Regions from separate parts of the Streptomyces sp. NPDC041796 genome, predicted to be linked through region 2. Evidence: riboswitches for the same ligand, from Rfam matches in the RefSeq annotation. Region 2 holds a riboswitch; the other holds the start of a gene.
What was found. Region 2 has a riboswitch for cobalamin ahead of cobN (cobaltochelatase subunit CobN). Riboswitches for the same ligand answer to the same signal wherever they lie in the genome.
Positions count from the first base shown of each region.

Region 1: it holds a riboswitch for cobalamin, as region 2 does, so the genes downstream of both, ACZ6C1_RS18925 (ABC transporter substrate-binding protein) here and cobN (cobaltochelatase subunit CobN) in region 2, are expected to answer to the same signal.

Region 1 covers NZ_JBVJAH010000008.1:293,656-300,024, forward strand. The annotation lists gene ACZ6C1_RS18905 (ABC transporter ATP-binding protein) at 1-457, opposite strand, end outside; gene ACZ6C1_RS18910 (ABC transporter permease) at 454-1,311, opposite strand; gene ACZ6C1_RS18915 (ABC transporter permease) at 1,308-2,255, opposite strand; gene ACZ6C1_RS18920 (ABC transporter substrate-binding protein) at 2,258-3,820, opposite strand; cobalamin riboswitch at 3,975-4,171, shown strand; gene ACZ6C1_RS18925 (ABC transporter substrate-binding protein) at 4,211-5,239, shown strand; gene ACZ6C1_RS18930 (FecCD family ABC transporter permease) at 5,236-6,249, shown strand; gene ACZ6C1_RS18935 (ABC transporter ATP-binding protein) at 6,246-6,369, shown strand, end outside.
Region 2 covers NZ_JBVJAH010000006.1:417,286-423,654, forward strand. The annotation lists gene ACZ6C1_RS15065 (precorrin-8X methylmutase) at 1-417, opposite strand, end outside; gene ACZ6C1_RS15070 (cobalamin biosynthesis protein CobG) at 414-1,577, opposite strand; cobalamin riboswitch at 1,601-1,733, shown strand; gene cobN (cobaltochelatase subunit CobN) at 1,770-5,363, shown strand; gene ACZ6C1_RS15080 (GNAT family N-acetyltransferase) at 5,360-6,049, shown strand; gene ACZ6C1_RS15085 (SDR family oxidoreductase) at 6,074-6,369, shown strand, end outside.

The sequences.
Region 1 (6,369 bases), on a different contig from region 2:
CGCCCGAGAACTGGTGGGGGAAGCGCCGCTCGACGTCCCGCCCCGGGGGCAGCTGGGCGGACCGGAGCGCCTCGGTCACCGCCGTCGCCGGTGCGGTACCCGGGCGGTGCAGCCGGGCCAGCTCGGCCAGGACGGCGCCGGTGCGGCGGGCCGGGTTGAGCGCGCTCCCCGGGTGCTGGGGCATGTAGGCGATGACGCGCCCGGGCAGCGCGGCGGCCCGTGCGGTCACCCCGTCCTCGTCCACGGCCGTGACGCCGTCGGCGACGACCCGGCCGCTCAGCCGTACGCCCGGCCCCGCCTCGCCCAGGAGGGCCAGGGCGGCGGTCGTCTTGCCGCTGCCGGACGGGCCGACGAGCGCGGTCACCCGGCCCTCGTGGAGGTCGAAGTCCACCGCGTCGAGGAGCACGGTGTCCCCGGCGCGTGCCGTCAACTCCCGGACGGTGACGAGCGGGGTCATCGGACGGCCTCCCGAGTACGGCGGCGGGAGCGGCCCAGCAGGCGGTCGGCGAGCAGGTTGAGGCCCACGGTGAACATGACGAGCATCGCGGCGGGCGCCAGCACCGCCCACGGCTGGAGCAGCAGACCCTCGCGGCCGCGTGAGATGCTCACCGCCCAGTCGGGCGCGGTCGGGCTGAGCCCGAGCCCGAGGAAGTTCGCCGAACCCACCAGGAACACGGCGAGCGTGATACGGGTACCGATGTCGGCGGCCACCGGGGCGATCACGGAGCGCGCGATGTGGTCGAGCTGGACGCGGATGCGCGACTCGCCCTGGAGCCGCAGCGCCTCGGTGACCGGGCTGCTCGCCGCGTCCAGTGCCGCCGCCCTCACGAGCCGGGCCACCGGCGGGACGTTGACGGCCGCGACCGCGAGGGCGATGGCCAGGGGGGAACCGCGCCAGCCGACCGCGACCACGCTGATCACCAGCAGGGTCGGCAGCGGCAACAGCACGTCCAGAGGACGGATGAGGAGTTCGTCCGCCCACCGGCGGCGCGCCGAGGCCGCCAGCAGACCCACGATCCCCCCGGCGAGGTAGGCGACGGCGACCGCGCCGAGCGCCATGCCCAGCGCGCTGCGCCCCCCGTGCAGCAGCAGGGCCAGCACGTCCCGGCCCAGCCCGTCGGTCCCGAGGAGGTGTCCGGCGTCACTTGCCGCGTACGGGGCGGACACCCCGGCGGCCGGCGCGTCGGCGAACAGCGGCCCGAGCACGGCGACCCCCAGGGGCAGCGCGAGGAGCACGGCACCGAGGGGCGCCGCGGCCGGGGTGATCCTGCCGTGCCCCGGCCGGAAGCCGGGTCGCTGCAGGGCCTTCATCGAAGGACCTCCGTCCGTGGTACGAGTCGATGGGAGAGCAGGTCGGCGGCGAGGCTGAACAACAGCGCCGCGGCCGCCACCATCAGGGCCAGGCCCTGCACGGTGGGCACGTCCCGCGCCTCCACCGCCCGCACCAGCGCGGTCGCCACCCCGGGGATCGCGAAGACCGCCTCGACGATCAGTACGCCGCCGACCAGGTTGTCGCCCACCCTCGCCAGCTCCTGGATGCCGGGAACCGCCGCGTTGGGCAGTACGTGGCGCAGCAGCAGCGTCCGGCGCGGCACGCCCAGGCGCCGGGCCTGGGCGACGTAACCGGCCCGCAGCACCGTCACCATGCCCGCCCGCACCTGGCGGGACAGCAGGCAGACCATGCGGGCGGCCACCACCGTGACCGGCAGGACCAGCAGCGCGGGCCGCGCCAGCAGGTCCGCCGCGCCGACGCCGACCCAGGTGGCGGGCAGCCACCCGAGCTTCAGCGACAGCCCGGTCACCAGCAGCAGCGCCAGCACGAAGTCGGGTACGGCGTTCAGCGCCAGGGTGACGGACGTGACGGCCCGGTCCAGGCGGCCGCCCTCGCGCAGGCCCGAGACGATGCCGAGGGCGACGGCCAAGGGGACGACCACGGCGAGCGTGACCGCCGCGAGCACCAGTGTGGTGCCGACCGTTCCGGTCAGGATGTCCAGCACCGGACCGCCGCTCACCAGCGATGTGCCCAGGTCGCCGGTGAGGACCCCCGACGCCCAGTCGGTGAACCGTTCCAGCGGCGGGCGGTCCAGGTGGAGTCGCTCGCGCAGCGCCGCCACCTGCTCGGCGTCGGCGTCCTCGTTGTTGCGGACGTCGGCCGCGTCTCCCGGCAACAGGGAGGTCAGCACGAAGACCAGCACGGCGAGCAGGGCGAGTTGGACGACACCGAGCGCGACGCGCGTCAGGGCGTACCGGCGCATCGTCAGGCCAGCCACGCCTTGTCGAAGCGTGCCGAGCCCAGGGTGTTGGGCGGAGCCGCCTCGATGCCCCGGACCCGCGACGAGACACCGTTCAGCCAGTCCGGGTGGCCCCAGATCAGCAGGCCGCCCTCGTCGTGGAGGGTGCGCTGCAACCGGCCGTACAGAGCGGTGCGTTCGGCCACGTCAGTGGTGGACTGGGCCTTGGCGAAGGTGGCGTCGAAGTCCTTGCGGCGCCAAGCGGAGGCGTTGAACGCCGACTTCGTCAGCAGGCGGTCGTTGATGTAGTTGGGGATCGTCATCGCGCCGGAACGGTGGCTGCCCATCGCACCCTTGGTGAGCTGGTCCTTGAAGTACGTCTCCGACGCACCCGTGGTGACCTTCACCCGCAGACCGGCGTCGGCGGCCTGCTCCGCGAAGAGGGTCGCCGCCTCCACGAAGCCGTTGGCGGCCGAGGAGGTGTAGATCGACAGGGTCTTGTTGAGCACGCCGGCCTTCTTCAGCAGCGCACGCACCTCCTCGACGTCACGCGTACGCTGCGGAATGTCCTCGGGGTAGTACTGGTAGCCCTTGCCGAACATGTCGTTGCCGACCACGCCCTGGCCCGCCAGGACGACCCGCACCAGCTTCTCGCGGTCGGCGAGCAGCTTGAACGCCCGTGTGACGTCGGGGTTGTCGAAGGGCTCCTGGTCGCACTTCATCACGATGGCGTGGGCCGTGCTGCCCTTCGCCGCCAGGATCCGCACCGATGCGTCGGCCTGTACGGTCCGGGCGAAGGTCGGGGTCATCTCGTAGCCGAACTCCGCCTCGCCCGCCCGCAGGGCGTTGCCCCGGGCGTCGGCGTCGGCGGACAGGATCCTCAGCTCGTCGACGTAGGCCCCGCCGTCCCAGTGGTCGTCGAACCGTTCGGCGACGAAGGCGCGCCCGGCCCGGAAGGACTTCAGCCTGAACGCCCCGGTCCCCACGGGCTTGGCGGGGTCGGCGTAACGGGAGCTGACGACGGCCGTGCCCAGCGTGCCGAGCAGGGCGGGGAACTCGGCGCCGGGCTGCTTCAGCGCGACCTCCACGACGTTCTTCCCGGCGCTCCGGCTCTTCTTGAGGTCGATGACGGAGAGCAGGCTCTGCGCGAAGTGGGTGGTCGCCTTCGGGTCGAGGATGCGGCCGAAGGTGAACAGCACGTCCTCGGGCGTGAGCCGCTTCCCGTCGTGGAACAGCGCGTCGCGCAGCGTGAACCGCCACAGCGTCGCGTCGGCGTTGGACTCCCATGTCCGGGCGAGGCGCGGCACCGGCTTCATGGTGGCGTCCAGGTCCACGAGCCGGTCGAAGAGGGCCTTGGTACGGGCCATGTCGATGGCGAGGGCCTCGGCGTGCGGGTCGATGGTCTCCTGCTCGCCACCCCCGGTGAACAGCGCCCGGAACTGACCGCCGCGCCGGGGCTTCGCCTTGTCGCCCGCGGCCGCTCCGCCGCTGCCGGCGCCGCCACCGCACCCGGTGAGCGCCAGGGCGCCGGCACCGGCGGCGGCACCGGTGAGGGCGAGGAATTCTCGACGGTTGTGCCAGATGGACATGCTGCTCCCAGGAATCACGTGAGTGGGCCCCCGCACCGCGGCCGCGCCGGACGGAGGACGGACGGTGGGGGGCGTGAGCAGCATCGACTATATGAAAATGATTGTCAACATCGTCTGATGATCCGTCGGTCGCGTGATCATGCCTCGACGCCTGTGGTAGCTTGCGCGGGCCAGTCGAACTCCGTGCGTATGCACGTGGGTCAGGGAATCCGGTGGGAATCCGGAACTGACGCGCAGCGGTGAGGGCGACGGGCGTGGCAGCAAAGCCACTGGGCCGGATCCCCCGGCCCGGGAAGGCGCCTCGCCCGGATGACCCCGAGTCCGAAGACCTGCTGGCACGTTCCGTACGGACGGGCCCCGCGCATGGGCCCTCGACGCTAGGACATCGCCGTGCCCCTCACGCGCCCCACGCCTTCGTTCGCCCTGCTCGCGTGCGGGGCCCTCCTCCTGACCGGATGCGGCGCCCCCGCCGGGTCCCCGTCGCCCTCCTCCGACCGGGCCCGGGTGCTCGACAACTGCGGCCGGAAGGTGGAGATCCCGGAGAAGGGCCCACAGCGGGCCGTCTCGCTCAACCAGGGCACCACCGAGATCATGCTGTCCCTGGGCCTGGCCGACCGGATGGCCGGAACCGCCACCTGGACCGACCCCGTCATGAAGGGCCTGGAAAAGGCCAACGCGGGAGTGGAGCGGCTCGCCGAGAACAACCCCTCCTTCGAAAGAGTCCTCGACACCGAACCCGATTTCGTCACGGCGTCGTTCGCCTCCACCCTCGGCAAGGGCGGCGTGGCCACCCGCGAACAGTTCACCAAGCTGGGGGTGCCCACCTACCTCTCGCCGTCCGACTGCGAGGGCAAGGACAACAGCGGCTCGGGAGACGGTGTCCGCACCAAGCCGCTGACCATGGACACGGTCTACGGGGAAGTGCGCGACCTCGCCCGGGTCTTCGGCGAGGAGAAGCGCGGCGACCAACTGGTCGCGCGGCTCACCTCCCGCGTCACCCGAGCGACCACGGGCCTCGACGCCTCCGACGTCACCCTGCTGTACTGGTTCTCCGACGCCAAGTCGCCCTACATGGCGGGCTGCTGCGGAGCCCCCGGCATCATCACGCGCGAACTCGGCGCCAAGAACGTCTTCGACGACACCACCGAGGAATGGCCCCAGATCAACTGGGAGACCGTGGCCGACCGCAACCCCGACGTCCTGGTGATCGGAGACCTCACCCGCAAGGCACAGACGGGGGAGAGCGCCGCGAAGAAGATCGAGTTCCTGGAGTCGAACCCCGTCACCAGGAACATGGACGCCGTCAAGCACCGGCGGTACGTCCTGGTCAGCGGCCAGGCCATGAACCCGACCATCCGCACGGTCGAAGGCATCGAACAAGTCGCCGCCGGACTGCGCCGGTTCGGTCTGGCGAAGTGACGACCACCCTGCTGCGCACGGCGGCGGGGTTCGCGGCGCTCGCCGCGTCCGTCGCCGTGGCGATCACCATCGGCCCCGCGGACATCGGTGTCGCCGACGTCTGGTCCGTCGTCGCCGCCCACCTCGGCGGGGACGCCCCCACCCTGACACCCATCAGGGACGGGATCGTCTGGAACCTCAGGCTGCCCCGTACCCTGCTGGCCGCCGTGTGCGGCGCGGGACTCGCGCTGTGCGGAGCGGTGATGCAGTCCCTGCTGCGCAACCCGCTCGCGGACCCCTTCGTCCTCGGTGTCTCCTCCGGAGCCTCCACCGGCGCGGTCGCCGTGGTCGTCCTCGGCGTGGGCGGGGGAGTGCTGTCCGTCTCCGCGGGTGCCTTCGCCGGCGCGGTGTGCTCGTTCGCGGCGATGCTGCTGCTGAGCCACACCCTCGGCGGGACCACCGACCGGGTCGTGCTGTCCGGTGTCGCGGCGATGCAGCTGTTCTCCGCACTCACCTCCTTCATCGTGGTCACCTCCGCCGACGCGGAGACCACCCGAGGCGTGCTGTTCTGGCTGCTGGGCTCGCTCAGCGGCGCCGGCTGGACCGACGTCTGGCTCGGCCTCGCCGCCCTCGTACTCGCCCTCGCCGTCTGCCTCGGCCATGCCAGGACCCTGGACGCGTTCGCCTTCGGACAGGACGCGGCGGCCACCCTGGGCGTGAACGTGGCCCGCGCCCGGACGGCACTGCTGTGCGTCACCGCCCTGCTCACCGCCGCCCTCGTCAGCTCGGCCGGCGCCATCGGCTTCGTCGGGCTGGTGCTGCCCCACGCCGCCCGCGCCCTCACCGGCCCGGGACACGGCCGGCTGCTCCCCGCCACCGCGCTGGGCGGAGCCGTGTTCCTGGTGTGGATCGACACCCTCGCCCGGACCGCCATCGACCCGCAGGAGATCCCCGTCGGCGTCGTCACCTCCCTGGTCGGCGTCCCCGCCTTCGTACTCGTCCTGTACCGGACCCGGAGAACCCGACGATGACCCTCAGCGCCGACCACGTCTCCCACACCGCCGACGGACGACTGATCCTCGACGGCGTCGCCATCACCCCGCCCACCGGCGCCATGACCGGCCTCCTCGGCCCCAACGGCTCCGGCAAAT
Region 2 (6,369 bases):
GCCGACCGCGACGACCGCCCCTTCGAGGCGGTCGCGCCACAGCTCCAGCGCGGCGGCGCTGCGGGTGGTGCCGAGCTCGGCGGCGAGCGCCGGAACGGACGGGTCGGAGAGGGTGCAGATCACGTCGTTGTCGGCGGGCAGCCGCTTGCGCGTGACACCGCTGGCGACCATCTGCGCGTCGCACAGGATCGGCGCGCCGGCGCGCAGCGCCTCGCGGGCGCGGGCCACCACGTCCGGCGTGTACGCCAGGTCGCGGACGAGGTCGACCATGCCGCAGGCGTGGATCATCCGCACGGCGACCTGGCCGACGTCGGCCGGCAGGTCCGCGAGATCCGCCTCGGCGCGGATCGTGGCAAAGGACTGGCGGTAGATCTCCGCCCCGTCCTTCTCGTAGTCGAACACTCTGCTCTCGCTCATCTCGTCGGTCCTTGTACGGTCATCTGGTACGCGCCTTCGCCGGTCGCCACCATGTCGGTCCACGTGCCGTGCGGGTGGCCGCAGCGGCGGGCGCACCCCGACCAGTGGACGGGCAGCGCACCCTCGCGGGGCCGTGCGTCGGCCCGTACGTCGGACAGGGACTTGGTGCAGCCGGGGCGTCCGGTGCAGGCGGTGACGCCGATCCAGGGGGAGTCGGTACGGGTGAGGAACCCGGCCTCACCGAGGGTGCCCAGCCGTTCCTCGGCCGTGGCCCGGTCGGTGAAGCCGGGCAGCACGAAGCCGCGCCACGGGGTGACGCGTACCTCCTCGGCGGGCAGCAGGGCCCGGAACTGGGCCGAGGTCACCCGGCCGAGGCGGGCGAGGACGCAGACCGCGCCGTCGCCGGTCACCCCGGGCGCGGGCGGTCCGCTCGTCGCGCACACGAAGTCCGGTACGGGCTGTGCCGCGATGCCGGCCGCCCGCAGGTGTCCCGTCACGTCCACGTCCTGCCCCGGCGGCAGCTCCCGTATCCGCCAGGCGCCCGTGCCCGCCGCGCGGGCGGCGGCGAGGAACGCCCCGGCCGCCGTGAGCGCGGCGCGGGGCGCGTCGGCGGCGGCCACGCGGTACGTCCGCTCCGCGATCCGCAGCAGCGGCCCGTCCGGGGCTGCGAGCAACGTCACATCGGGGGACAGGGCCGCCACATCGCCCCGTCCGTCGTCCACGGCGAAGAGGAAGCGGCCGGACAGTTCGGTCGTCCACTCCTCGGCGCACAGGAGCTCGTCCAGGCGCGCGGCCCAGGCCTGCACGTCGGGTCCGGCGAGCGGTGAGACCACCATGTTCCGTACGCGTTCGTGCCGTTCGGAGGGGAGGAGGCCCGCATCCCGCAGTAGGTCCGCCAGTCCGAGCCCGCAGCCTTCGCCGAGTCCCCGCAGTTCGAGGTTGCCGCGCGAGGTGAGGGAGAGGTGCCCGTCGCCCAGCCGGTCCGACGCGTCGGCGAGCAACCGAACTTGACGGGGAGTCAGCACTCCGGTGGGGAGGCGGAGGCGGGCCAGGGCGCCGTCGTCGGCCTGGTGCAGCCGCAGCGCACCCGGGCAGGCGTCACCGCGGTCCCGTATGTGAGCTTCGCCCCGGTCCTGGGGCTTTGGTGAGCTGGGCGGCATGGCGGCGAGCATACGCGCAGCCTCTACTATGCAGACGGCACAGGGTCCCAGGGCCCTAGGGAGGAAGCCCGGTGAGATTCCGGCGCGGTCCCGCCACTGTGAGCCGAACCCGAAAGGTCCGGTAAGTCAGGAACTCCCGCCGTCCTACGAACACCCGGGGCGCGGACACCCCGAGGAAGGCCTGCGCACGCCATGATCCTGTTGCTGTCGCACTCCGACACGGACCTGCTGAGCGCCCGTGCGGCCGGCGGGCCCGTCGAGTACCGCTTCGCCAACCCCGCCCGGCTCCCCCTGGACGACCTGGACGCCCTGCTCGACGGCGCCGACCTCGTCGTCGTACGCCTCCTCGGCGGCATCCGCGCCTGGGAGGAGGGCCTGTACACGCTCCGCGAGACCGGTAAGCCGCTCGTCGTCCTCACCGGCGAACAGGCGCCCGACGCCCAGCTGATGGAGACCTCCACCGTCCCGATCGGCATCGCGGCCGAGGCGCACGCCTACCTGGCCCACGGCGGACCGGGCAACCTGGAACAACTCGCCCGTTTCCTCTCCGACACCGTCCTGCTCACCGGCCACGGTTTCGAACCCCCGGCCGCCGCCCCCACCTGGGGCCCGCTGGAGCGGACCGCGCAGAACACCACGGGCCCCACGGTCGCCGTGCTGTACTACCGCGCCCACCACATGAGCGGGAACACCGCCTTCATCCACACCCTCTGCGACGCCATCGAGGACGCCGGAGGCCAGGCCCTCCCCCTGTACGTGGCATCGCTCCGCGCCCCCGAGCCGGAGCTCGTCGAGAACCTGCGGATGGCCGACGCCGTCATCACCACCGTCCTCGCCGCCGGCGGCACCAAGCCCGCCGAGGCCCAGGCGGGCGGTGACGAGGAGGCCTGGGACGCGGGCGCGCTCGCCGCCCTCGACGTCCCCATCCTCCAGGCGCTGTGCCTGACCGGCTCACGCTCCGCCTGGGAGGAGAACGACGAGGGGCTGTCCCCGCTGGACGCCGCCAGCCAGGTCGCCGTCCCCGAGTTCGACGGCCGGCTCATCACCGTGCCGTTCTCCTTCAAGGAGATCGACGCCGACGGCCTGCCCGCGTACGTCGCCGACACCGAGCGCGCCGCCCGCGTCGCCGGGATCGCCGTACGCCACGCCCGGCTGCGTCACATCCCGAACGCCGACAAGCGCCTGGCGCTGGTCCTCTCCGCGTACCCCACCAAGCACTCCCGCATCGGCAACGCCGTCGGCCTCGACACCCCCGCCTCGGCCGTCGCCCTGCTGCGGCGGCTGCGTGAGGAGGGCTACGACTTCGGCACCGAGGAGGTGCCGGGCCTCGCGTCCGGTGACGGCGACGAGCTGATCTACGCCCTCATCGAGGCGGGCGGCCACGACCAGGACTGGCTCACCGAGGAGCAGCTCGCCCGCAACCCGGTCCGCATCCCGGCCGCCGACTACAAGCGCTGGTACTCCGCCCTGCCGCAGGAGCTGCGCGACCAGGTCGAGGAACACTGGGGCCCGCCGCCCGGCGAGATGTTCCTGGACCGCTCGCGCAACCCGGAGGGCGACATCGTCCTCGCCGCCCTGCGCCGCGGGAACCTCCTCATCCTCATCCAGCCGCCGCGCGGCTTCGGTGAGAACCCGATCGCGATCTACCACGACCCCGACCTGCCGCCCTCGCACCACTACCTGGCCGCCTACCGCTGGATCGCGGCCCGGGCGGAGGACGGCGGTTTCGGCGCCGACGCCATGGTCCACCTGGGCAAGCACGGCAACCTGGAGTGGCTGCCCGGCAAGAACGCCGGCCTGTCCGCCGCCTGCGGCCCCGACGCCGCCCTCGGCGACATCCCGCTGGTCTACCCGTTCCTGGTGAACGACCCGGGCGAGGGCACCCAGGCCAAGCGGCGCGTCCACGCCACGCTCGTCGACCACCTGGTGCCGCCGATGGCCCGTGCCGAGTCGTACGGCGACATCACCCGCCTGGAGCAGCTGCTCGACGAGTACGCGCAGATCTCCTCCATGGACCCGTCCAAGCTGCCCGCCATCCGCGCCCAGATCTGGACGCTGATCCAGGCCGCCAAGCTCGACCACGACCTGGGCCTGGAGGACCGCCCCGACGACGACGGGTTCGACGACTTCCTGCTCCACGTCGACGGCTGGCTCTGCGAGGTCAAGGACGCCCAGATCCGCGACGGCCTGCACGTCCTGGGCGGCGCCCCCACCGGCCCCGAGCGGGTCAACCTGGTGCTGTCGATCCTCCGCGCCCGGCAGATCTGGGGCGGTACGCAGTCCCTGCCCGGCCTCCGCGAGGCCCTGGGCCTGGACGAGTCCGCCGCCACCCGCACCACCGCCGACGAGGCGGAGGCCAAGGCCCGCGCCCTGGTCGAGGCCATGGAGGCCGCCGACTGGAACCCGGCCGCCGTCGCCACCGTCGCGGAGGGCCACGACCGGGCCGTCGCCGACATCCTCGACTTCGCCGCCCGCCAGGTCGTCCCGCGCCTCGCCGCCACCACCGACGAGCTGGACCACGCCGTCCACGCCCTGAACGGCGGCTTCGTCCCCGCCGGGCCGTCCGGCTCGCCGCTGCGCGGCCTGGTCAACGTCCTGCCGACCGGCCGGAACTTCTACTCCGTCGACCCCAAGGCCGTCCCCTCCCGTCTCGCCTGGGAGACCGGCCAGGCCCTCGCCGACTCCCTCCTGGAGCGGTACCGCACCGACAACGGCGAATGGCCCACCTCCGTCGGCCTGTCCCTGTGGGGTACGAGCGCGATGCGCACCGCCGGCGACGACGTCGCCGAGGCGCTCGCCCTCCTCGGCATCCGGCCCGTCTGGGACGACGCCTCGCGCCGCGTCACCGGCCTGGAGCCCATCCCGCTCGCCGAGCTGGGCCGCCCGCGCATCGATGTGACGCTGCGCATCTCCGGCTTCTTCCGCGACGCGTTCCCGCACACCATCGGGCTCCTCGACGACGCGGTCCGCCTCGCCGCCTCGCTCGACGAGCCGGCCGCCGACAACTTCGTCCGCGCCCACGCGCAGGCCGACCTCGCCGAGCACGGTGACGAGCGCCGCGCCACCACCCGCATCTTCGGCTCCCGGCCGGGGACGTACGGCGCGGGCATCCTGCAGCTGATCGACTCGCGCGACTGGCGCACCGACGCCGACCTCGCCGAGGTGTACACGGTGTGGGGCGGTTACGCGTACGGGCGCGGGCTGGAGGGCTGCCCGGCGCGGGACGAGATGGAGACGGCGTACAAGCGCATCGCGGTGGCGGCGAAGAACACCGACACCCGCGAGCACGACATCGCCGACTCGGACGACTACTTCCAGTACCACGGCGGCATGGTCGCCACCGTGCGCGCGCTCAAGGGCACGGCGCCCGAGGCGTACATCGGTGACTCGACCCGCCCCGAGACGGTCCGCACCCGCACCCTCGTCGAGGAGACCTCCCGGGTCTTCCGCGCCCGTGTGGTCAACCCGCGCTGGATCGAAGCGATGCGCCGCCACGGCTACAAGGGCGCGTTCGAGCTGGCCGCGACCGTCGACTACCTCTTCGGGTACGACGCCACGACCGGCGTCGTCGCCGACTGGATGTACGACAAGCTGACCGAGACGTACGTCCTGGACCCGGAGAACAAGGCGTTCCTCCAGGAGGCCAACCCGTGGGCCCTGCACGGCATCGCCGAGCGGCTGCTGGAGGCCGAGTCGCGCGGCATGTGGGAGAAGCCCGACCCGCGGGTGCTGGAGGCGCTGCGGCAGGTGTACCTGGAGACCGAGGGCGACCTGGAGGACAAGTGACCATCACGGTGGGCGGCGAGGACAAGGAACTGTCCGCGCTCCTCGACAAGGAGCTGACGGCCTTCAACCAGGCCGCCACGGGCGCCGCCGACGAGGCCGAGCTGTCGGTCCGCGCCACCGGCGAGGACGGCGGGATCATCGGCGGCCTGACCGGCTGGACGTGGGGCGGCCTCGGCGGTGTCAGCATGCTGTGGGTCCGCGACGACCAGCGCGGGACCGGGCTCGGTACGAAGCTGATGCGCGCGGCGGAGGACGAGGCGCGGCGGCGCGGCTGCGACCGGATGATCGTGTCGTCGTTCTCGTTCCAGGCGCCGCCGTTCTACCGGCGCCTGGGGTACGTCGAGACCGGCCGCTCCGAGGGCATCCCCGGCGGGAACGTGGACGTCCACTTCCACAAGCCGCTGGGCTCCCCGGACGCCCCGGCCTTCCAGCTTGCCGTGCTGCTGGACTATCCGGCCGACGCGGTGGAGGAGGCCACGGCGTACGAGGAGAGGGCGCTCGCCCTCCTCCCGCGCCACGGCGGGCGGCTGGAGCGGCGGCTGCGGACGGCCGACGGGCTGTCGGAGGTCCACCTGGTGAGGTTCCCGTCCGAGGACGCCTACCGTGCCTACCTGGCGGACCCGCGGCGTACGCCGGACGGGCGCATCACCGCGCGGGTGCTGGAGGTCACCGAGGTGTACGCCTGAGCGGACCGAGGCAGACTCGGCCGTATGTCATCCGTGATCGCTGTGACCGGGGCGAGCGGCCGTGTCGGCGGCCGTGTCGCCCGCCGCCTCGCCGACCGGGGCCTGAAGACCCGGCTGCTCGGCCGTGACCCGGCCAGGCTGCCGGACCTGCCGGGTGCGGTGAAGGCCCCGCCCGCGCCGTACGGGGACGGCGAGGCGATGCGCCGTGCCCTGGACGGCGCCGACTCGCTGTTCCTGGTGTCCGCGCACGAGAGCCCCGACCGGATCCAGGAGCACCGCGCGGCGGTCGACGCGGCGCTCGCCGCGGGTGTGGGACGGAT